DNA from 2 places in the Paenibacillus sp. cl141a genome. Region 1 is predicted to be linked to the other one. Evidence: a T-box and tRNA genes for the amino acid it is inferred to sense, from the RefSeq annotation. Region 1 holds a T-box; the other holds one or more tRNA genes.

The links. The T-box of region 1 lies ahead of BMX45_RS15525 (valine--tRNA ligase). A T-box ahead of a tRNA ligase gene usually reads a tRNA of that ligase, here a tRNA-Val.
Region 2: it encodes a tRNA-Val, which carries the amino acid that the T-box ahead of BMX45_RS15525 (valine--tRNA ligase) is inferred to sense. The anticodon was not compared.

Annotation. Positions count from the first base shown of each region.
Region 1 covers NZ_FNZO01000005.1:27,612-40,143, forward strand. Annotated here, with positions in the region: gene murC (UDP-N-acetylmuramate--L-alanine ligase) at 1-1,077, opposite strand, end outside; gene BMX45_RS15520 (bifunctional folylpolyglutamate synthase/dihydrofolate synthase) at 1,084-2,460, opposite strand; gene BMX45_RS15525 (valine--tRNA ligase) at 2,496-5,165, opposite strand; T-box leader at 5,277-5,576, opposite strand; gene BMX45_RS15535 (LysM peptidoglycan-binding domain-containing protein) at 5,823-7,172, opposite strand; gene BMX45_RS15540 (RluA family pseudouridine synthase) at 7,337-8,245, opposite strand; gene hemL (glutamate-1-semialdehyde 2,1-aminomutase) at 8,242-9,537, opposite strand; gene hemB (porphobilinogen synthase) at 9,574-10,572, opposite strand; gene cobA (uroporphyrinogen-III C-methyltransferase) at 10,628-12,187, opposite strand; gene hemC (hydroxymethylbilane synthase) at 12,192-12,532, opposite strand, start outside.
Region 2 covers NZ_FNZO01000012.1:110,815-123,346, reverse strand. Annotated here, with positions in the region: gene BMX45_RS25665 (hypothetical protein) at 1-243, shown strand, start outside; gene BMX45_RS32285 (glucosaminidase domain-containing protein) at 798-1,010, shown strand; gene BMX45_RS31455 (hypothetical protein) at 1,032-1,202, shown strand; gene BMX45_RS25660 (hypothetical protein) at 1,611-2,366, opposite strand; tRNA gene BMX45_RS25655 (tRNA-Val) at 2,536-2,608, opposite strand; gene BMX45_RS25650 (hypothetical protein) at 2,744-3,007, shown strand; gene BMX45_RS25645 (GNAT family N-acetyltransferase) at 3,362-3,805, shown strand; gene BMX45_RS25640 (DUF3892 domain-containing protein) at 3,900-4,133, opposite strand; gene BMX45_RS25635 (MBL fold metallo-hydrolase) at 4,200-4,937, opposite strand; gene BMX45_RS25630 (copper amine oxidase) at 5,189-5,743, shown strand; gene BMX45_RS25625 (DUF1292 domain-containing protein) at 5,838-6,161, shown strand; gene BMX45_RS25620 (aminotransferase class I/II-fold pyridoxal phosphate-dependent enzyme) at 6,222-7,697, opposite strand; gene BMX45_RS25615 (DUF1054 domain-containing protein) at 8,074-8,697, opposite strand; gene BMX45_RS25610 (hypothetical protein) at 8,965-9,561, shown strand; gene gndA (NADP-dependent phosphogluconate dehydrogenase) at 9,754-11,163, shown strand; gene BMX45_RS25600 (hypothetical protein) at 11,210-11,602, opposite strand; gene BMX45_RS25595 (shikimate kinase) at 11,793-12,311, shown strand; gene BMX45_RS25590 (rhodanese-like domain-containing protein) at 12,454-12,532, opposite strand, start outside.

The DNA.
Region 1 (12,532 bases):
CGAATACCGCTGCGGCTGGAATACAGCAATGATCCGTTTGCCCGTAGCTTTAGCGGCACTGATCGTCGCCTCGATCTCGGTCGGATGATGCGCATAGTCGTCAATCACCAGAATGCCTTCAGCTTCGCCAAGCACCTGGAAGCGGCGCTTAGCCCCGTTGAACTTGACGATGGCCTCTACAATCGCCTCGAACGAGATGCCGCTCTTCAAGCAGCATATCACCGTGGCCATGGCGTTATAGACATTATGTTTGCCCGGTACGGACAACTCGACGGTGCCCAGCTCCATGCCGTTATGAAGCATCGTGAAGCTGACGTGACGGTCGCCCAGCACCAGATTGGTTGCCGTATACTCCGCATCCGCATGAATGCCGTATGTGGTCACATTGCATTTCAGGTCAGGCAAAATCGCCTGAATGTTGTTATCGTCGGCGCAAACCACGGCCGTACCGTCAGCCTTGATCTGGCTGAGGAATTGCACGTAGGCGGCCTTGAGACGATTGAAATCCCCTTCGTAATTCTCCAGGTGATCGGCTTCGATATTCAGAACGACGCCGAGCCATGGATGGTATTGCAGGAATGAACCGTCGCTCTCGTCGGCTTCGGCCACCACATGCTCGCCTTCACCCGCTTTGGCGTTCGTGCCCACGTTCATAATTTCCCCGCCGATGATAAATGTCGGATCGACTCCGCATTCTTCCATCACGAGCGCAATCATGGATGAAGTGGTTGTCTTGCCATGCGCTCCCGCTACGGCCACGCCTTTGCGTTCGTTCAAAAGACGTGCCAGCATCTGCGCACGGTGAAGGACAGGAATGTTCAGCTTCTCTGCCTCGACACGCTCCACGTTGTCTTTAGACAATGCCGTGGAGTACACCACAAGGTCCGCGCCTTGGACTTGCTCGGCGGTATGTCCAATGTATATTTTGGCGCCCTTGGCCGCCAGCTTTTCTGTCAATTCTTGCGATGCCACGTCAGAACCCGTGACTTTATAACCCATCTCCAGCATCACTCGCGCTATGGCGCTCATCCCGTAGCCGCCAATTCCTATAAAATGAACATGTTCTGATGTATTCAACAGATATCACCAACCTTTTTCAGAATCGGAAAGGCCCAGGAGGTTGGAACGCACGTCGGCAATCAGGTACAACGTGCCCGACACCACCCCAAGATCCTCCGCTTCCGTCCGTGACTTCAACTCTTCAAGTGCGTTTTTCCAATTTGGTTCTATGATGATTTGCAGTGTATGTTTGGCGTATTTCTCCCTTACCTGCTCTACGATGTCACCAAGCGCCTTGGCGTCCAGTTTCTTCCGGAAATCCGGTTCAGTCAGGATAAGCGTATCCACTATTGGCAGTATATGCTGCAAATATGATTCATGATGCTTATTTGCCAGCATTCCCATCATTAAGTTCAGTTTCCGATACTTATAGATCTGCGGCAAGCTTTTGGCCAAGGATTCAGCCCCTTCGGGGTTGTGCGCGCCATCGAGAACAATCCGAGGGGAGGTCTGCACTTGCTCCAGTCTTCCCGCCCAGAACGTATCCTTAAACCCGGCACGCAGTTCTTCTTCATCCACGATAAAAGCCATGTACTGGCGAAGCACCTCCAGCGTCATCATGGCAACCGCGGCATTGGCGCATTGATGCTCGCCCTGCATCGAAATATCCAGATCCATATCCCGGAACGGTCCCTTAAAACGGAAAGTCTGGCTTTCTTCGTCCCCGCGCAGCCGTTCATAAGAGAATTGTTCGTCTACGAGGTACAGACTTGTACGGTTTTTGGCGGCCGTTTCTTTCAGAATTTCGACAGCCTCAGGCTGAGTGACCGTGCTCACTACGGGCACTCCGGGCTTGATGATGCCGGCCTTCTCCATGGCGATCTCCTGAATGGTATCGCCCAGAACGTCGGTATGGTCCATGCCGATGTTCGTGATCACCGAAATGATGGGATGAACGATATTGGTCACGTCAAGACGACCGCCGAGTCCGGTCTCCCATACCACCACGTCCGGATAAGACACCTCGCCGTAATACAGGATAGCAAGGGCCGTGGACACCTCAAACATCGTGGGCGATCCAAGCCCGGAGCCCGCAACTTCGGCAACAAGCGGCTCTAGGCGATTCGCGAGTTCCAGCAGCGTCTCTTCTGGTATGTCTTCGCCGTTATACTGAAACCGATTGGTAAACTTCGTAATATAGGGGGACGTGTAGGTGCCTACCGTGAATCCCCCTTGAAGCAGAACCTTTGTTAAAAAAGCGCATGTGGAGCCTTTTCCGTTCGTTCCGGCCACGTGTATAAATTTTAATCGACGCTCCGGATGGCCGAGCAGCTCCATTAATCGCTGAATTCTATCCATGCCAGGGCGGATCCCAAACGGAATCAGCCCATTGATCCAAGCTACCGCTTCCTCATAGGTATGGAACGGAGCTGCCGCTACCGCTGCCGATTGATCAACCATCGTTCTCACCTTCTGGTCCAGATTCATCTTGCCCATTAGCCTCTCAATTCTTCGATGCGCGCAATCACTTTGCTGCGTTTGTCCGAGTAATCCGCGAGTTTCGCCCGTTCTTCCTCAATCACCTTCTCGGGTGCTTTCGAGACAAAACCAGGATTGTTCAGCTTCTTCTCCACACGCTCGACTTCGCTGTTCAAGTGCTGAATTTCCTTCTCCAGACGCGTGATCTCCTGAGCGATATCAATCAGTCCGGCAAGCGGCAGATACATCTCAACACCTGTCACCACGGCGGTCATCGCTTTATCCGGCGCCTCAAGCGCAAGGGAGGACTCATACTCCGACGTGTTGCAGAAGCGACGAATATAATCGGAATTGCGATCGATAATGCCGGCAATTTGCCCGCTTACCGGTTTCAATTGCAGTTCTACTTTTTTGCTCATCGGCACGTTCACTTCCGCCCGGATGTTGCGTACGGCACGGATCACATCCATCAGCAGGTTCATTTCGGTAACAGCTTCCGTATTCTCAAACGCCTCATCATAGGTCGGCCAAGAAGCCAGCATGACGGTCTCGCCTTCATGCGGCAAATGCTGCCAGATCTCTTCGGAGATGAACGGCATGAACGGGTGAATCAAGCGCATCGTGCGGTCCAGCACATAGGCAAGCACCGACTGCGTCTTTTTCTTGGCTGCTTGATCCTCGCCATACAGGGACAGCTTGGCAAATTCGATATACCAGTCACACAGATCATCCCAGATGAAATTGTAGAGCAGTCGACCGGTTTCGCCAAATTCGTAGGCATCAATTAGACGCGTAATGTCGCGGGAAGTTTCGTTCAAACGGTGCAAAATCCACCGGTCCGCGGTTCCCAGCTCTCCGGAAATGTCGATATCCGCCGCCGTGAAGCCCTCCAGATTCATGAGCGCAAACCGCGACGCATTCCAGATTTTGTTAGCGAAGTTACGCGCTTGCTCCACGCGTTCCCAGCGGAATCGAAGATCCTGACCCGGCGTGCTGCCGGTCGATATCATATAACGCATAGCGTCTGCGCCATACTGTTCAATAACCTCGAGCGGGTCAATGCCGTTGCCCAGCGACTTGGACATCTTGCGGCCTTCGCTATCCCGAACCAGGCCATGGATCAGCGTGTCCTTAAACGGCATTTGCCCTGTAAATTCAAGTCCTTGGAAAATCATCCGCGACACCCAGAACGGGATGATGTCGTAACCCGTTACGAGAACGCTGGTCGGATAATAACGTTTGAAATCCTCGCTGTCCTGGTCCGGCCAGCCCATGGTCGAGAACGGCCAGAGCGCGGAGCTGAACCAGGTATCCAGCACATCCTCGTCCTGTCTCAGATCATCCTTGCCCAGCTTCGCGCGGGCTTCCTCTTCATTCATGGCAACAACCACTTCGCCCGTGGATTCGGAATACCACGCCGGGATCCGGTGACCCCACCACAATTGACGGGAGATGCACCAATCGCGTACATTCTCCATCCAGTGCAGATAGGTTCGCTCGAATCGGTCAGGCACGAAGTTCACGCCCTTGCCGGATTTTTGCGCATCCACGGCTGCTTCCGCAAGCGGCTGCATCTTAACGAACCACTGCGTCGACAGGTAAGGCTCGACCACCGCGCCGGATCTTTCGCTATGGCCAACCTGATGGACATGGTCTTCGATGCGAAGCAATACGCCCGATTCCTTCATGTCGCTGACGATCTGCTTGCGGCATTCTGCACGGTCAAGGCCCTCGTATTTGCCGGCAAACTCATTCATCGTTCCGGATTCATCCATTACGGTAATTTGCGGCAGGTCATGTCTCAGCCCCATCTCGAAGTCGTTCGGATCATGCGCCGGCGTAATCTTAACCGCACCGCTGCCGAAGTCCTTCTCCACGTACTCATCGGCAATAACCGGAATCTCGCGGCCCACGATAGGCAGCACCAATGTCTTGCCGATCATGTCTTTATAGCGCTCGTCTTCCGGATGAACGGCGACCGCCGTATCGCCGAGCATGGTCTCCGGACGGGTGGTTGCCACGGTAATGGAGCCGCTGCCGTCCTTCAGCGGATATTGCAGGTGATACAAATGGCCGTTGACCTCTTTGTACTCCACTTCAATATCGGACAAAGCCGTGCGGGCAGCCGGGTCCCAGTTGATGATGCGTTTGCCGCGGTAGATGAGCCCTTTATCGTAAAGCTTGACGAATACTTCCCGTACGGCTTCGGACAATCCCTCGTCGAGCGTGAAACGTTCTCTGGAGTAATCGAGGGACAGGCCGATCTTGGACCACTGATCACGGATCGTGTTTGCGTACAGGTCCTTCCATTCCCACACCTTCTCCAGGAATTTCTCGCGTCCCAGATCGTAACGGGTAACGCCTTCTTCGCGAAGCTTCTGCTCTACCTTGGTTTGCGTGGCGATGCCCGCATGGTCGGAACCGGGGAGCCACAGCGCATCGTAGCCCTGCATCCGCTTCACGCGAATCAGGATGTCCTGCAGCGTAAAGTCAAGCGCATGGCCGATATGGAGCATGCCCGTAACGTTAGGAGGAGGAATAACAATCGTGTAAGGCTCCGCGTCCGGTCGCTTGCCGGCTTCAAAAAAGCCGCCTTCCTTCCAGTACGGATACCATTTTTGTTCGGCTGCCTTCGGATCATACGTCGTCGGCATTTCTAACTGGGATGGGTTTTGTCTTTGATCCATATTTTCGTACCTCCGATACTGTTAATCAGTTTTGCCAACCCGAAACGTTTTAGCCTCTGGGCGTGTTCGTGGGTATCATAGTTGGCGTGAAACAAAAAAAGCCCTTCGTCCTCAAAGGACGAAAGACTGTTCTCTCGCGGTACCACCTTTGTTTCGTGCTTACATGGTTCAGCAACCGTTGTCCTCCCATGAAGAACATGAAAGGCTTTCAGTCAAGCACGACACTTTACGCAGATAACGGCTGCGGCCGGCGAACTCTAACCAGGGTAGCAATCGATCCCTACTCTATCTCAAGTCCGCAACTCCGGGGCGACTTCGGCAAGCTGGTTCCTGCGGAATCTCACAGCGCTTGATAGCAATTCCGCTCTCTGAAGGCCATACCTTCCTACTCTTCCCGTTCAACGTTGTTCTAGCTTTTGGAATACCTGTACATATACTATTCAAATATAACGTGGTTGTTCCATATAGTCAATATTTCGAGTGTTTCCGAACGATTTAGACATCATACCTGCCGATTCAAATAAATCCTTGTTCGCTGTAACATACAATCCAAGCTCGCTCGGCTTCCTCTCCTCCAACCGATTCCCCATAGCACAAAAAACAGGCCAAGGCTGCCTGCCTTGGCCTGCTTCATTCTTGCCCATCACGACATCCCGATTACTGTGGAATATACAATACCTGGCCTTCTTCCACATTCTGCTCGGACATGCGGTTATACAACAACAGCTCTCGCGGCGTCAGCTGATAGCGCTCGGCAATAACGTCGAGAGTCTCCTCACGCTGAACAATGCACATCCGAACCTTGCGGAACGGCGTTTCCTCGCGGCGGTTGCCTAGGAACAGACTCTTCCATTCCACATCCTCGGCCGAAACGGAATCCACGGATTCATCAATGGCCTCTTCCTCGTCCCGGGCAGCTTGATCCTGATCCTGAACCGTTCTGCTCGATTGAAGCAATGAGGAGAAGCCTACGCCCGAAGCGGTGTTGGCGGTGCTGTTCTTCGCGTTGAAGGCAACCTTCAGCTCCGGTTTGGACGGAGCCTCTTCGGCTTGAACGGAAACCTCCTCCTCTATCTCCTCCAAGGGCTCGGCTTCCTCTTCAAAAACAGGCTGGGCTTCCTCCGTTTCCGGGGAATCCAATACCGGCAGGGCTTGAGCCTCTTCGCCTTTGCGCTCAGTAACGCCCGGGAAATCGGCTGCCGGTTCTTCCTGCTGCGGCTCCGGCTGGGCCGCAGCCCGTTCGAACTGCCATACACTCGGAGTCGACGGCTCAGCTGACTGAAATTCCGTCTCGTTATGTAAGGCATATTCGACCGTATCCTGGGCTTCAGGGGTACCGGAGATGCTTACCGTTCGGTCCGAGTCCTGCGTATCCTGAATTTGATTCTCGTATTCCGCCCAAGATGCCAGATACTGCTGCGTGCGTGCATCCGCCTCGGACTCTTGGACTCTAGGCTGAGCCTCGTTGAAATAAGAAGGCGAAGGCGTATTCGCTTCAGCGTTGGCTCCACCGCCTTGATACGGTTCATACGGGTTGGCTGCGAACTGCTGCTCTACGCCTGCATACATATCATTCGCTTCAGGAGCATGTACCACTGTGAATTCCTCATTGGCCCATACTTGGTCACGAGCTCCCGGAGCGGCAGCCTGGATTCCTTTGAGCGATAAAACCCCCGTTATGTTCAAGCTGCGCTTGGATAACAGATCCACGTCAAAATTCTCGATCTCGACCGCGATGTCATCCAATGACAATACCCGGTTCAGCGGGACCGTGATCTCGACCGGAATCCAATGTTCGAGCGGCTCGCTCTCTCCTGCTTCGGTATCCCCTTTATACAGGCCTGCTAGAAGCAAATGGCCCCGAAGCGTGGCCTGGTCCTGCTGGCTGATCACCTGAATGTGCGGGATCAACTCCGCCTCTTCCAATTCTTCGATTCCCGGCAAATCTTCCGTCAAATTAATACGCTCGTAAATATCGAACCGCAATCCGTAGGACTGGTCAAACACGGGAATGTCCTCCTTTTTGGCATATACTATCCGTGATCTGTCATCACGGCATGAGCCTAAGTTTTGCCACTCAATTTATCTATATGCCGAAAACAGGAGAGCATGACTTTTTTGCGAATTGCGCTTGGAAAGTTACCGGGCGTTCAGGGCCGCTGCAGCATCCCCTATCGGTTCGCTCCCTCTATGATTCGCTCTCGTAACTCCATCATATCCTGAGGCCACGGCGCCGGCACCTCAATGCTCTCGCCCGTAAAAGGATGACGGAACAACAGGCGTTCGCCATGCAGCGCTTGGCGTGCAAACGTCCCTGGTCCTCCGTACAAAACATCCCCCAGAAGCGGATGTCCCATATGGCTTAGATGGACCCGGATCTGATGCGTTCGGCCGGTTTCAAGGCGGATGTGCAGCAGACTGGCTTTCGGATACGCTTCGGCTGAGAGAATATGCGTGATCGCGGCCTGCCCCGTTAATGAAACCCTCCGGCGGCTTGCGTGATAGCGGTCCTTGCCGATTGGCAGATCAATTCGCTTCAGCTCCTGCGATACCCTTCCTTGAACGATAGCCACATACATTCGAACGATCTTCTTCTCGCGCATGGCCTCGTCAAGTTTCAGCTGCGCATATTCGTTCTTGGCATACAGCACGGGCCCCGTCGTATCTTTATCCAGCCGATGGATGTGACGGACTGCTGCGTGAATCCCCTCTGCTTCGTAATAGGCGGCCACGACATGATTCAGCGTTGTCTCCCGGCTTTCGTTGTCCGGATGGACCGCCAAACCGGCCGGTTTGTTCACGACCAGGCAGAAATCGTCCTCGTACAACACCTGAAGCTCCTGCCACTTCGGTTCGATGCCGTATTCCCGATAAGGAAAAAGGACCAGCCGAAGCCGGTCCCCTCTCCATTGTATCCCCTGCTCATGATGAAGCTTGCGATACAGCTTCTCGGGCATACCGACCGTTTCCAGAAGCCACTTGGCGGCGGCCTCGTCCCGATCCGGCTGGCCCAACAGCGCCTTGCCGGGCGTCATCTCGAGCCATTCGCCGCGCTTACTCCAGCTGCCCCCGTAGCTCATAGGCTTTTGAAGGCGTTGTAATTGGCTTCGATGGTAGCATCGATATCTTCTACCGTATGGGCCGCCGAGATGAACATGCCCTCGAATTGGGAAGGAGGCACGCTGACTCCCTCTTGCACCATCGCCGCAAAATAGCGGCGGAAACGGTCCAGGTCACTCGTCTTGGCCGTATCGAAATTCACGACCGGCGAATTCGTGAAGAATGGGCAGACCATGGAGCCGATCCGGTTGATCGTAAGCGGGATGCCGAATTCCTTGGCGCTCTGCTCGAATCCTGCCTGAAGGCGGGCCCCCCGTTCCTCCAGCTGCTCATAAACGGCAGGCGTCAACAGCTTCAGGGTGGTGTATCCGGCTGCCATGGCCAGCGGATTTCCGCTTAACGTTCCCGCCTGGTAGATCGGTCCTGCCGGAGCGATCTGATCCATCAGCTCACGCTTGCCTCCATATGCGCCGACCGGCAGCCCGCCGCCGATCACCTTGCCCAGGCATGTCAAGTCAGGCGTAACGCCGTAACGTCCCTGAGCGCAGTTGAGGTCCACCCGGAACCCGGTCATTACCTCGTCAAAAATAAGGATGCTCCCATAATCGGAAGTGACCTTGCGGAGGCCTTCCAGGAATCCAGGCTGCGGCGGAACCACGCCCATATTCCCTGCCACGGGCTCAACGATGACGGCCGCGATCTCTTCGCCGAAACGCTCGAAGGCAAGCTGTACCGATTCCAGGTCGTTATAAGGAACCGCAATAGTGTTGGACGCCACGCTTTCAGGCACGCCCGGGCTGTCAGGCAGGCCTAGCGTCGCGATGCCGGATCCCGCCTTGATCAGAAGGCTGTCCGCGTGACCGTGGTAGGAGCCCTCGAATTTGATGATTTTGCTGCGTCCGGTATAACCACGCGCCAAACGGATGGCACTCATGGTGGCTTCCGTACCGGAATTCACCATTCGCACCACCTCGATCGACGGCACGCGCTCGCACACGAGCTTCGCCATCTTCGTTTCGAGCAGGGTTGGTGCGCCGAAGCTGGTCCCTTTGGCAGTAGTCTCCTGAAGCGCTTCAACGACTTCAGGGTGAGCGTGGCCCATAATCAGCGGTCCCCAGGAACCTACATAATCGATAAAGCTGTTGCCGTCGATGTCGTATACCCAGCTGCCTTCTCCGCGATCGATATAAATCGGCGTGAGTCCTACAGATTTAAATGCACGTACCGGACTGTTGACGCCGCCCGGGATATATAACTTCGCTTCTTCGAAAGCAGAACGCGACAACTCTTCTTTTCGCAAATCTTGGCTCATTCTATGCACTCCTAACTCTTTAGTCGTTAATCGTTGCTAGCCGCGCATCCAGCGTGCCGCATCCTTCGAGAAATACGTAATGATAATGTCCGCACCGGCACGCTTCATCCCCGTCAGCAGCTCCATCACGATCGCCTGCTCACTGATCCATCCCTGCTGAGCCGCCGCTTTAATCATGGAATATTCCCCACTTACGTTGTAAGCGACGATCGGCAGATCAAACTGGTCTCTCAGCAATCGGACAACGTCAAGATAGGCCATTGCCGGTTTCACCATCAGCATATCGGCACCTTCGAGCACGTCCGTCTCCGCTTCGCGAAGCGCCTCTCTCACATTGGCCGGATCCATCTGATAGGTTTTGCGGTCGCCGAACTGTGGAGCAGAATCGGCAGCCTCACGGAAGGGTCCGTAAAAAGCCGAAGCATACTTAACCGAATACGACATGATCGGCACATTATAAAATCCGGCTTCATCGAGTCCGGAACGAATGGCTTGGACAAAGCCGTCCATCATGTTGGATGGTGCGATGATATCGGCTCCCGCTTTCGCCTGGGAGACCGCCGTGCGAACGAGCAGCTCCAGCGACTCGTCGTTTAATACGTCGCCGCAGGTGTGACCGTCACGCTCGAAGGTATGGACCATGCCGCAGTGGCCGTGGTCAGTGAATTCGCACAGACACGTGTCCGCAATGACCAGAAGATCGGGATACCACGACTTAATGAGGCGGGTGGCCTCTTGAACGATTCCGTCATCCGCGAAACCGGACGTGCCTACACTGTCTTTTGTCTCAGGAATCCCGAACAGGAGCACGGCCGGAATGCCTAGATTTACGATTTCGTCCACTTCTTCCTTCAAGGTATCCAGCGAAAAATGATATACGCCCGGCATCGAGGAAATTTCGGATTTCACACCGCTGCCATAGGTAACGAAGATCGGCTGAACCAGATCCTCCGTATGAAGCACGGTCTCCCGGACCATGCTGCGAATGCCAGCATTTTGACGCAGCCGGCGATGGCGTACGATTGGAAAACTCATGACGTTGTACCTCCATAAGATGTAATTTAAATCATGTATTTAAAAGATAAGGATATTATGGCGTCGTTATACGGCGTGGATCGCTCTCGTTCCAAACACACAAGGCCTTGACCAGACTGTCGACCGTCGCTTCTTCGGCGAGGAGCGATACGTGCAGTCCGGCTTCCTCCGCGGTTTGCGCGGTCAGCGGTCCGATGCAAGCAATCGTCGATTCCTTCAGTAGATCGGCAGGCTCTGCCACGCCCATCCCCTTCAGCACTTTCAGCAGATTGGTAACCGTAGAAGAACTGGTGAACGTAACCGCATGAATGCCGCCGTCTTGAAGCAGCTTCAGCAGCTCATCATCGTCCTCGCCGCACAGCATGTTCTCGTATATCACGGCTTCCGTCACATGCAGTCCCATTTCCATAAGCTTCTCCGGCAGCCATCGGCGCGCGAGATCGCCGCGAGGCAGCAGCACGCGCTGGCCCGGCTGAAGCTCCGGACCGTAAGCATCGATCAGGCCCTCCGCCTGGTAACGCTCCTTGATCACTTCGGCGGTTATACCGAAATTCCCAAGAGCATCGGCTGTTGCGGGACCTACCGCGACGATGCGCGCCGAGGCCAAGGAGCGAATATCGCGTCCATGCTCCTTCAGGTGGCGGAAGAAAAACTCGACGCCGTTTACGCTGGTGAAGAACACCCAATCATACGTACCCAGCTTGTCCAGTGCTTCTTGAATCCCGGCAAGCACCTCGCCCTTCGAGGGCGTCACCGTTTCAATGACGGGAAACTCATAAGGCTCCCCGCCAAGCTCCTCGATTTGGGATACCAATGAACTGGCTTGGCTTCGAGCCCTCGTGACCAGAATCCTTTTGCCAAACAGGGGCAGCCGTTCCGCCCACTTCAAGTGCTCCCGCTGAAGCACCACCTCGCCAACGACGATGACGGCAGGCGGCTGAAAATCCGCTGCCTTGACCTTGTCCTCGATGTCTCCCAGCGTTCCCGTCAGCGTATCCTGCTCCGCCCGGGTTCCCCATCTTATTAGAGCCACGGGCGTTTCCGGAGGCCTTCCATGCTTCATCAGCTGACGGCTGATATAACCGATCTTCGCCACGCCCATCATAAAAATCAAAGTCCCCGTCGCATGGGTCACCTTATCCCATTGAATCATGCGATCCAGCTTCTCAGGGCTTTCATGTCCTGTAATGATGGATAAGGATGAGGCATGATCGCGATGTGTCACCGGAATTCCTGCGTAAGCCGGCACGCTGATCGCCGAGGTGATCCCCGGGACGATCTCATACATGATGCCATGACGATATAGCAGCTCCGCTTCTTCGCCGACTCTTCCGAAAATCGTGGGATCGCCGCCCTTTAACCGGACCACCGTCTTGCCTTCCAAAGCATAATCCACCAGCAGTTGATTGATCTGTTCCTGTTTCATCGTATGCCGATCCGGAAGCTTGCCCACATAGACCTTCTCTGCTCCAGGTTTCATCCAGCGCAGCAGCCGAGGACTGGCTAATCGGTCATACACCACGACATCCGCTTTTTCAATGCATTCCTTGCCTTTGATCGTTATCAGGCGCGCATCGCCCGGACCTGCTCCCACGAGATAAACCTTGCCTGCCATCCCCTCAACCCCTAACTTGTGCCAGTATCTTCTCCGCTCCTTTAGCTTTCAGCTTTGCAGCCACTTCCACTCCGAGCGCTTCAGGGTCGGTTCCTTCGGCGCTTTCCTTCAAGACGATTTCGCCGTCAGGAGAACCTACCATTCCCGTTAATTGTATAACGTTTTGTTCGCCGCGGGAATCTCCTGCCTCCACATTCTTCATGACGGCGTAAGCCCCGATCGGGACCTGGCATCCGCCGTTCAGCTCGCTTAGAAACTTGCGTTCCGCGGCGACGGTCCGCGCGGTTACTTCATCGTTATAAAGAGATAGCAGATGCAGCAGCTCTTCATCGTTTTCACGGCACT
Region 2 (12,532 bases), on a different contig from region 1:
ATGACTGTAGCAGCGCCAGTATCTGCAAGTCCTATCTCACAGACAGAATCTGAGATAACGCCTCAATATTGTAACCCATGTAAAGTAAAAGCGGGTTATATGTACCCAAAAAGTCAGTATAGCAGAGACTATTTCACGCCATTACATTACATTACAGTTGATGGAGTGGAGTACTTTTTTTGGTACATAGATGATGATAAATCTACAGCAACACATTGGTATACTGTTTGGAAAGAAGAATAACGAAAAATCCTTGGGGTTTGAATAACCTCAAGGATTTTTTGGCATACATAATAAGTCTGGGATGTAACAAAATTGCGTAAATGTTTTAACATCACGTATGGATTCTCTTAAGGGAACTGCCCCTATCAGTTAATGTTGATAGGGCTTCTATTTTTTACTAATCAAAGAATTAATTCATTCGCCAGCAACATGCCCTTTCCTCTATTTTACATTGATACAAGAACTAATGTTCGCATATAATGCAAACGCAGGTTCCTGTTTTATTAAAGGATAGGTATAGATTGAGGTCACGGCAGCATGTTGTTATGTTGGTGGACTGCCAATCTTTTTACGTCAGTGTGGAAAAAGCCGAGCACCCGGAATATAAGAAACCGTCCCTTGGTGATTGCTGGTGATCCAGAAAGGCGCCCAGGCTTCTCCAGACAAATGAAGATGGATGACCCTTCCAGCATCACCATGCAAGTATACCGCTAGGCCTGCAAGTTGTTGTCGGAGCATTGTGATGGCCTGTCGGGAGAGACAGATGGCGCACGAGCGAACAACCGATGCCCTAAATATGGAAATTCAATAAGAAGGTTATAGGCGTAGACCGTAAAACAGCGGTCCGTGAAATCCAAAAGGCGGGGTATGCTACCGATCCAAAGTATGCTAATAAGCTGATCACAATTATGGATGAGTACAACCTGTATCAATACGATACGGTAAAAGGAGATGCGGGGAAGGTGCCTGATCAAAAAGAACGTGATATTAATGTGGTAAGTCCATGAGCGGCGGGAACTTGGGAAGAGATGACCAAGAACGGTTATTTAGACGGCACGTTGCCAGGGCTCTTAATCACAAGAGAACAAGCGGCTGTATCTAATCGATTGCGCAAGAACATTCTTAAGCTCATCGGAGGTAATACAGGACGAATCGTGGAGTTAGAAAAACAACTTCAAGCCATTGAAGCCGAGAAATAAGTGAAGACCCTACCAGTTATGTGCTGGTAGGGTCTTTTTTACGTAGGTCTTTTGATTGAATTGATTACTTAATGAGATAGGAAATTATAAAGTAGCAAATGAAGCCTAGGACAAAAATTAAAATCAATTTTAATATCTTCATTCGACTTCCTTTTTGTAATGAATTTGTATAACAAACACTCTTGTATTATTAGCTTAACTTTATCACTTTTAAAAAATATCAGCCCCCTTATCCATAAGGGGGCTGATCAAGATCAGTAATAACCTAACCGAAATTATTAAAAGCTTGAGAAATTAAAAAGTAACAGAGGATCAGAACAATTACTATGGATAAAACAACCGCCAAAATTATTTTAGTAACTTTATTCATTTAGTTCCCCTCATCATGTTGTATTCTTCTCGCTAATATTACAATTGTCTTGAATCTCCCCCGGAGTTCCCTGCAACATCGCCCCAAGTGTGTAATTCATGGGTCCCCACAACCATCCCGAATTCCTTCCAGATGAAGTTCCACTTCATTGTAGCATACTTAAAAATTTTCCGCTTGTTATCAGATGTATATGGATTGCTTTCTTTAATTGAAAGGTCAAGCAATGGAATGTAGTTTTTTACAACTTCACATCCATGAGATACTATGCCAACTATTTCACTGTAGTTTGTTTTTACTTCTTTAACTTCATATCTAACGTAAATTGTAGCTTGTACAACGTCTAGTCCTTGAACTGTTGATACTGGATTCACACGAGCGGTGTAATATCTGACGTCTCCAACGGCAGCAGGGGAAATTTCATTTTGCTCATCAATACGTATCTCTGTAGCCCCATCATGTATAACCAGAGTTCCTTTTTCTTCAGCCGCAACTTGAAATCCGGTTACAATCTCATTTACCTTCTCAGGATCGCTTATAATATCAACGAATTCTTTTTGTTTTTCATATGGCAATGCTTTAAATTTTTCGAGGAACTCGAGAGGTGTTTCCTCATCAGAATTATTCGCGATGCTGAAGTTCGAAAATGCTTCTGCTCTTTCCTCAAGGTATTGAATGTATTCTTCTGGAGTATCAATATCAGCAGGTGAAAGCCCGCTAGTTGCTCCTACGGTAGCAGGAAACAACCCAAAAACCAAGACGACAGCTCCGATTAGACCAAGTAACTTTCTTTTCATAAGTGATAGTGACTCCTTTTAGATTATATTTTCTTGAACAGCAAATTATTCTCTGGTCCCCCTTTACAGCTTTTTTTGCGTCAATTTTGCGGCAACAAATAAACTCGTTAGGGATAGACATGCTCTTAAAATTAGAAAAAAGCCCTTGCTACGCAAGGACTCTTAGTGATGATCTGTAGTGGGCTCGAACCACTGACCCCTACCCTGTCAAGATAGTGCTCTCCCAGCTGAGCTAACAGATCATGAAATATTTAAAAAGGTAATTCATATATTACCAGCAGACAAGGCGGCTGTCAATGGTTTAGTCGTTATAAAATACCACGTTCCGGTTCAGACTAAATACAGCATGATTTTGCCAATGAAGGAGCGTGAATGGCATGACAGGTGGGAAATCCTATCGTTTCAAACGAGCAGGAATGGTGTTTTCGTTATTGGCGGTATCTATGGCGGGCGGCGGCTGCAGTGTCCCGGAAAGAACATCGGTGCAATTGGAGCCGCTGCATGCCCCTGCAGCGCCCGTGATGCTGGATGTGTATGGACGTTCCGTGGATCAGGACGTATATTCCAAGCAGGGAAACGGGGCGCTGGAGCCGGTATCCCCGATGGATGCGGCAGACACGTTAAGGGATCTCCATCCATAAAGAGCTCCAGGACGGCTTTGTGCCTAAAACGGCGCCAACCATCATGATGATCTCTGCACGAACAGTGAGCAGAACAAACCGCCGGCTGGCAGGCTGGCGGTTTGTCGTAAGACGGCCGATGCTATTCCTCATCCCATTTGCGGGAATAACCTTTTTTGATCGTCCAGAAGGTGGGATAGATGATCAGGGCAGCAATGACCACAGCCCAAAATATCGTGGCTCCCATGCTCATAAAGGCAATGCTCCTTTCATGAAGACGTTAGCTTCTACTACTATACAGGAAAACGAATATTTTGTATAATATCTCGACCTGCGATATCACGAGGAATTGATTCTACATAAAGAGGTGTTGAAATGGCAGCAGAAATCATCAATGTATCAACGGAAGAGCAGTTGCAGCAGGCGCTGGATATCCGAAAGGATGTGTTTGTCCTAGAACAGAAGGTGCCGATCGATTTGGAGATCGATGATTACGACCGCCTGGAATCGGATGCACACCATATCTTGATCAAGTCGGAGGGGCAGTACGCCGCAACCGGGCGTATTACCTATTACAATAAGGATTCCGCCAAAATGCAGCGGATCGCGGTCCGGAAGCCGTTCCGTTCCAAAGGGATTGGCCGTGTGCTGATGATGGCGCTGGAAGCGCAGGCTCGTGAACTAAAGCTGCAATATTCCGTGCTCGATGCACAGGTGCAGGCAGAGGCCTTTTACCGCAAGCTGGGGTATGAGACGATTTCGGACGAGCCGTTTGATGATGCAGGCATTCCCCATGTTCGAATGAAAAAGGAATTGTAAGCTTCTAACCAAACCAAACAAGATGCCGGTCATTCCGCATCGTCCCCAAAAAAGAAAAGACCTCGAGCCGGCTCGAGGTCTTTTTGCGCATGAATTAGAACGTCGGCAAATTGTCAAGGTTGTTGCTGGGATCGCCATCCGCATTGGAACGAAGATGTTCGTCTCCATCACGTCCACGGAATACGTTCAGGTTCTTGATTTCCTTATTCTTGGCCATCTGTTGGGCCGTCTTGTAGTCTACGACGCTGCCGTTATCCAGCTTAAGTTCGATGATGTCGCCATCACCATTTTTGCGTACGCCTACAACTTCTTGTTGTCCTTGATCCATATGAATCGCCTCCCGGCCTTATTATTCCCGGGAAGCCTCGTAAACTATGCATTGACGTTTATTGAACTACAGTTCGTATACCCGCTGCTGCTCCACGAATTCCATGTTTCCGGTCTTGCCGATGAAAGCTTCGACCTCATCACTGTAATGCATCAGATAGGTACGCTCCTGAATTTCTTGGGGCAGGCTGAGCAGTTCATCGAGTGTCGTGTGCACCTCGCCCGGGCCCTGCAGCTGGCATTCATGCAGAATTACTTCGCAATCCCGTTCCTTCACCAGTTGCTTCAGCAGGATGGGGTCGAATACCATGTCCGCGCTGTAAAAAATCCGATCGTTCAAATATAGCGAATAGCTGTCTTTGCCCGGAATATGCTGCGTATGAATCAGCTCCACCGAGATTCCGGATGAAATAGCGGCCTTCACGCCCGGTTTCAAAGGATGCACGTCAAATACATCCTGGAGGGAAGAAATATGTCCCTGCTGATATAAGCCGCCCTTGAGTGTATGTTCCCATATCGGTTCCACCAGCGCTTCAGCAATATAGAGCGGGAGTTTGCGATTGTATTTCATCTTCATAATAAATGCAAGCTCCTCCAGCCCGCCAACATGGTCGGCATGAATATGCGTGATGAGCACGGCGTCCACATCGTTAAACGTCTTATTCATCTGATGCAGCGCCAACGGGGCAGTGATTCCGCAGTCGATGAGCAGCGTGAAATTCCCGTCATGTATCAGTGCGTTATTGTTATAGTAGTTCTTGGCAAACGCACTGCCGGTGCCAAGCATTTGCAATGTTAGTGTCAATGGATGAAACCTCCTGATGAAATGATGTATAGTCCAAGTATGCTTATGTGTATTTTAACGAATTTCTTATGTATTTACACGGAGTATATGCTTGAAACGGAGCCTTAATGCTGCAAAAATCGTGATAAGATCAAGCCTTGAACCACGAGAAAAAAATTTTACCACAAAGTGCAAAATTGTCCGCAACTTGTTTTTTGACATGTAGTATACACATATAACAACAAGAAGAGCCAATGGAGGGAACGTATGAAATGAAGTGGAAAAAAGTGATGGCATGTATGCTAGTGCTCTCTTTAATGGGTGGCAGCACCCTTTTGTTTGCGGATTCTGTCAATGAGCGTGTTCGGGTTTGGCTGAACGGACGCGAATTGAAGGATGGCGGATATTTGATTGATGGCAAAACCTATGTGCCGGTCCGGGAATTTGACGGGGCTGTGGACTGGAATTCGGCGAATGGACAAGTCCAGGTCGTCAAACCGAATGTGCATATTTTTCTCTTTAAAGGAGATACTGTATTCGGCAACGTAAACAAAGGCAAGCTGAAATTCAATGTATTTAGCCAGGTAGACAGCTTAAACAACAATATTCATGCCGTAAAAGTAGCGATTGAGGATCCTTCGGGCAATATCAAGGACATCCAGTCCCAGGAAGTGAAGGACCGCAAGGATAACTTCTGGTTCCGAACCTATGATTTCACGTACGATTTCAAAACGGCCGGCAAATACTCGGTAGGCTTTTATGTAAAAGTCAAATCGGATGACGGTTTTGTGAAAGTTGCGGAGAAAGTGATTACCGCCCTAAATTGATGGGGCCATAGCCGCTTGGCAAAAATTGACCTGAAGAAGCTATCCGTGATACGATACGAAAGTATGATAATTTAACCGAAGTGAGGTTTTTTCAATGAGCGAACACAAACATGAACACGGAGATGCTTGCGGCTGCGGTCACGACCATGACCACGACCACGAACATGAAGAGTTTGTGCTGACATTGACGGATGAAGAAGGAAAAGAAGTAGAGATGGTTCTCGTGGAGACATTTGATGTCGGCGAGAAGCTTTACGCGCTTTTGCTTGAACGCGAGAATCCGGAAGCGGACGGCGTCATTCTACGTATGGAAGAAGAGAACGAGGAAATGGTTCTTTACAATATTGAGGACGAAGACGAATGGAATGAAGTAGAGGCGGTTTACAACGAACTGGTCGCTGCTGCAAACCAGGAATAACACTCCTTAACGAAAAACCCGGTGCGAACCACTCGCACCGGGTTTTTTGTAGTTGCTGCCTTAGAATATAGGATCCGTTTCCACGATGACTTTCACATTCTGAATGCTGCGGTCCTCAGGACCTTTGACAGGCAGGCCGACATCGACATGATCGGTAATGTAATCGATGTTTTCTTGGGAAATCACTTCGCCCGGAAGCAGGATCGGAATTCCCGGCGGGTAGACATAGATGAATTCGGCAATAATGCGTCCGGCCGATTCCTTGAACGGCACGACCTCCGTATCCCCATAAAACGCATCGCGGGGAATGAGGGACAGTTGCGGAATTTCCGGCGTTTTCACGACCAGCTCATTAATTTCGTTCACGTGCATGTACTGGTCCGAAAGCTCGCGGAGCGCCGTCAGCAAAATATCGATCGTCTCCCGGTTGTCCCCCGGTGTAATGAGGCACAAAATGTTGTACATATCGCTGAGCTCCACTTCAATATTGTAGTGGTCCCGCAGCCAGTTCTCGGTTTCGTATCCCGTAATGCCAAGATGGCGTACATGAACCGTCAACTTGGTCGGATCATAGGAGTACGTTGCTTCTCCGCCCAATATTTCCTTCCCGAAGCAGTACAGGCCTTCGATTTGGTTGACTTCGTTTCGTGCATATTCCGCCAATTCAATCGTCCTTGCAGCCATTTCCCGTCCATGCAGCGCCAGGCTCCGGCGAGAAGTATCCAGCGATGCCAGCAGGATGTAGGAGGTCGACGTTGTGGTCAGCATACTGATGATGGTCTGCACGCGGTAAGGATTGATGTATCCGTTTTTGGTGTTCACGTTCAGCACGGAGCTTTGGGTCATCGATCCGCCGAGTTTATGAACGCTGGTGGCAGCCATATCGGCACCGGCTTCCATCGCCGACATCGGAAGTTCTTCATGAAAATGGATCAGAACTCCGTGCGCTTCGTCCACAAGTACGGGAACGTTGTAGCTGTGGGCCAAATCGACGATTTCCTTCAGGTTAGCGCTCACCCCGAAGTACGTCGGATTGATGACCAGTACGGCTTTGACGTCAGGGTGACGCTTTAGCGCTTTCCGTACGGAGCTGATGGTGATCCCGTGATCGATCCCCACATTGGAATCCTGGGCAGGCGACACGAACACAGGCTTGGCACCGGTAAAGATGATGGCGGAAAGCACGGATTTATGGACGTTGCGCGGTACGATGATTTTATCGCCGGGCGAGCATACCGACATGATCATGGTCATGATCGCTCCGCTTGTCCCTTGGACACTGAAGTAAGTGTGGTCGGCACCGAATGCGTCGGCGGCCAGCTTCTGGGCTTCTTCAATGACGCCTGTAGGCTGATGCAAATCATCCAGCGGCGCTATATTGATCAAATCTATAGAAAAGGCGTTATCCCCTATAAATTCCCTGAATTCGGCATCGGTGCCGAGGCCCTTCTTATGTCCCGGAATGTGAAATTGCACGGGGTTTTTGGCCGCGTGTTCTTTCAGCGCGGTGAAGAGCGGTGTACGACTGTGGTCCATGGACGCTGTCACAACCTTTCCTTATGTTTATTTTCTTATGATTTGTCGGTTTCTGTTTTTATATAAACAAAATTGAGTATAGCAAAATAGGGGGGGAATGCAAGAAGAATGACCGGCTTTTTTTGCACGGCCCGGCAGCGCTTCATACTTTATACATATAAAGGCGGAGGGATATGTTCTTCATCGTTCCTTCATTAAAGTATCATCCATAAGATAAACGTCTATCGACGTACTTTCTCAGAAGACAGACCGCGGTTAAAGGAAGTTTTTCTTGCGATTATAGAATTGTTCAGCTTCGCTGAAAATTTATAAATTCTATAATCTTTAAAAAAGAGCTGCATCCGCAGCCCATTTTTCGTAAATATCTCACGCCAGTTTAAAACGCCATTTTATATAACGGCAGCAGCGTCTCAAACGTCTCCTGCACTTTTTGCACCAGCTCGTCCCCTTCAAGCTTGACGGCTTCCTCGCGCGGAATGCGCAGTCCGCACATGACCTCGGCCTTTTTCACCTGTTTCAGCTTCTCAATGAGGCGGGCGAAATCCTCCTCGCCCATGTCCTGGTGAGGAGTGCCGGCCGGATTCATATGATCCATGGACCAGTAGAAATGTTTAGGCAGCGCCTTCGCTGTTTTCTTGAGCTTGGCTTCCAGGTTGCCGGCAAATACGGTTTTATTGGGGCTTTCGTAAATAATCGCGAAGATGACAAACAGATGGGTTCCGAACATGCCCACCTCAAAATGAGGCAGCGCTTTGTAGCCCCGTTTGCTGGCAGCCCATGCGACCCAGGTGTCAATCGGGGGATTAACGGTTCGTCTTGCATGCTTGGCCACATGCACGAACATCTCTTCCCCGACCAGCGCGGACACATAAGGGGCAAGCTCGGCCCCCAGCGTTTCAAGCTTGGGTCTTACCCGTTCAATGAGAACCTCCATACGGGCTTCGAGCCCTGGAACGGAGAATACGTCGAAATCCTGATCTTTAAATCCGGTAACCGTCATGAATGTGATGGCCTCCCTGTTGTTTATAATGAACACTTACTAAACTCGGCTTTTGGATAACCCATTATACCATAAGGCGAGTGGACGTCAGGCATGACCCAGGAAAGTTTCACCGTATTTTCATGCGGGTTAAAAATAGTCAATAAACCAAGTTACCGTTACATAAGATGGAGTATAAGATATAGATAAGACAACATCAAAAGCAGCCATGGGGGAAATCTTCACCGTCGTTTTTCAGATCGGTAGTAAACCGGAGGAGGGAGTGCCGTGAATAAGAGCGAGGAAGTGGAGTATTGCAACCTGGAGCTCCGGTTTGATCGCCGGCATATCCAGGACCTAATCAAGGAATTGATCCAGGAAGGATATTCGCTTTACTGGAGCGAAAATGAAACGCAGTTTGTGATTTCGATCCGAACCGGACGCAAGCTGGTAAAGCTGCGGTTTCAACGGACAGGAAGCGGTTTTAAGCTGGTAGGCGATTATATGATCCGCGATCCCAAGCTTGCGGAATGGATGGAGAAATTGATCGAGAATACCCGTGGCCACGCTGTCGTCAAACGGTTCAAGGACCGGCAGATATTGATCGAGAATATTTTGTTTGGCGAGGTTATAAGGCTGGTGGAAATATCAGGTTACCGGCAGCGGGTGCTGTTTCAGAAGGGGACGCCGATGACGGAGCAGGAAATGGTGCGGTTGTTCGAATCGGATGAGGGGGAACAGCGGCTCCTTCTGTCCAGGCTGGAAACCGATGATGAGCTTGAGAGGCTCCATGCCGCCCTGCAAGAGGGGGATCAGGACAAAATCGCGGCCTGCAAACAAAGACTCCGCGAGCTTTCCTTGGAGCTGATGAGGCTGGAGTGGTAATTCATTTCATCGAACGATGCAAGAGTAAAGCACGAACAACACTCCGAAACCGAAGGGGTGTTTTCGCGCGTGTTCTCATTTTGTGACAGGGGTTCACTTGTCAAATGAAAAACGTTAATATAAGATTATTGCAAATCATCTCGTAGGGATGGGTTGTTTAAAAATATATTGGAGCAAAGGATGGAGAACCAGATGTCAAAACAACAAATCGGTGTGATTGGCCTTGCTGTAATGGGAAAAAACCTGGCCCTGAACATCGAAAGCAAAGGCTTCACCGTTTCCGTATATAACCGCTCTCCGCAAAAAACGGAAGATATGCTGAAGGAAACCGAAGGCAAGCAAGTGAAAGGAACGTTCTCGATCGAAGAATTCGTGGATTCCCTTGAAACTCCTCGCAAAATCCTGATCATGGTACAGGCAGGACAAGCTACGGACGCTACGATTGAACAATTGATTCCGCATTTGGACCAAGGCGATATCATCATCGACGGCGGTAACGCTTATTTCCCTGATACGCAGCGCCGCAGCAAAGAGCTGGCTGAAAAAGGCTTTAACTTTATCGGTGCAGGCGTTTCCGGCGGCGAAGAAGGCGCATTGAAAGGCCCATCGATCATGCCAGGCGGACAGGAAAGCGCCTATAAGCTGGTTGAGCCTATTCTGACGGCCATTTCCGCGAAGGTTAACGAAGAGCCTTGCTGTACATATATCGGACCGGACGGTGCCGGCCATTATGTAAAAATGGTTCACAACGGTATCGAATACGGCGATATGCAGCTCATTTGCGAAGCGTATCAATTGCTGAAAGACGTACTCGGCCTCGATGCGAAGGATCTTCACGGAATCTTCACCGAGTGGAACCAAGGCGAACTCGACAGCTACCTGATCGAGATCACAGCTGACATTTTCTCCAAATACGACGAAGAAACCGGCAAGCCGATGGTTGATGTCATCCTGGATACGGCGGGTCAAAAAGGAACAGGCAAATGGACAAGCCAAAGCTCCCTGGATCTGGGCGTGCCCCTTTCCATGATCACTGAATCCGTATTCTCCCGTTTCCTCTCCGCGATGAAAGAAGAGCGCGTTGCGGCAAGCAAAATCCTGAATGGTCCAAAAACGGCTGCATTTGACGGCGACAAAGCCGAGTTCATCGAAAATGTGCGCAAAGCGCTGTTTGCGAGCAAGATCGTATCCTACGCTCAAGGCTTCGCACAGCTTCGCGTAGCGTCCGATGAATACGGCTGGAACCTGCAATACGGCAACCTCGCTAAAATCTGGCGCGGCGGCTGCATTATCCGTTCCCGCTTCCTGCAGAACATCACCGATGCGTATGAGAACAATCCGGAGCTTAAGAACCTGCTGCTGGATCCGTTCTTTACCGATATAATCGAATCCTATCAAGATGCATGGCGTAAAGTTGTAGCTTCCGCGGTATCCTTGGGCATTCCGGTGCCTGGATTCTCCAGCGCGCTTGCATACTACGACAGCTACCGTACGGCGAACCTGCCAGCGAACCTGCTGCAGGCTCAGCGCGACTACTTCGGAGCGCACACCTTTAAACGCGTTGACAAAGAAGGAACCTTCCACTACAACTGGATGGAGTAATCCTGCTCTTTTACCGGCAGCGTGAATTCGACTCTTCCCGGATGGACTAATTCTGCTCTCTTGCAGCCGTATGGATATCGTCCTCGGGGATCAAGGGCATCGATTCAAACGTGCGGGCTTTAGTAGGGGAGATTGCTTCCGCCAGCTCGGGAAGCCCGTGCATGGCTTCTAAGAGACAGGTGCGGATGTCGCCGTTCTTTGTGTGAAAGTGGTTTCCGCTTCCGAGCAAGAGCAGCGCGGCTTCGCAATAACTGTTGAAATTTTGCAGCAACCGTGGCTTTGAAAGATCTTGCAGCGCAGGATCCTTCAGAGCCACTTTTTTTTGGACAAAATGAAGCACCCACATCACGTCCTCGCGGCACAGCGGGTAGGATGGATCGAGCATCCGTCGGATCCGCTTGGCCGAGGAAGAGAGTCCGGTTGGATGAAATGGCACCATGGGTTCATTCCTTTCTTCTAATCTTGCATTCTTGTAACAGTGTATGATGCTTGGGAACAAGATAGACTCCATAAATAGAGGCTTGGCTTGAGGCATTTGGATTACAATTTAGAGAGTCGGGTCCATTGTCGAAAGATTTGGGGCTGTGGTATGATATGAACAACCTTTACAGTGAAGCAGCGAATGGGGTGTGAAATTGGATAAGCTGGGTAGAAACATCATTCTGATCGGGATGATGGGTACGGGCAAGTCAACCGTGGGGCGTCTCGTGGCAGACTCGCTTGGCTACAACTTGATAGATCTGGATGCGGAAATTGAGAGAATGGAAGGCAGAACGATTTCCGAGATGTTTGAAACGGATGGAGAGCCGTATTTCCGCGAGGCTGAATCCGCTGCATTGCGCAGCGTTTTGCTCCGGGATGGAATCGTCCTGGCATCCGGCGGCGGAGCCGTCCTTCGTTCCGACAATTGCGACGCAATGAAACGCGGCGGCTGGGTCGTTGCCCTCACAGCGGATGCCGCCAGCATCGTGGAACGCGTACGGGGCGATGCCAACCGGCCGCTGCTTGCGGGCGATGTCGAAGAGAGGGTTCGGCGCATCCTCGATGAGCGAAAGGACAAATACCGGTTTGCGGACGTGATGGTGGATACGGTTGGCCGATCCGCGGATGAAGTGGCGGCTGACATTTTAACGCATTACCGCGGCTAAGATGATAAGCAGACCCGGCTTGGCATGGAGATGGTGAGACCTGAGGGTTTAATCAAGGGGGGGGCTTGTGAGCGGGATCAACGCAAGCACAAGCACAAAAAGGCGGGGATCACCTTCATCCCGCACCTTTTTTACGGCTTGCCTATACTTCATCGTCATGCCACTGCAGCATGCCGCCCTTCATATTGATCACATTGTTAAAGCCCTGGTGATTGAGAAAT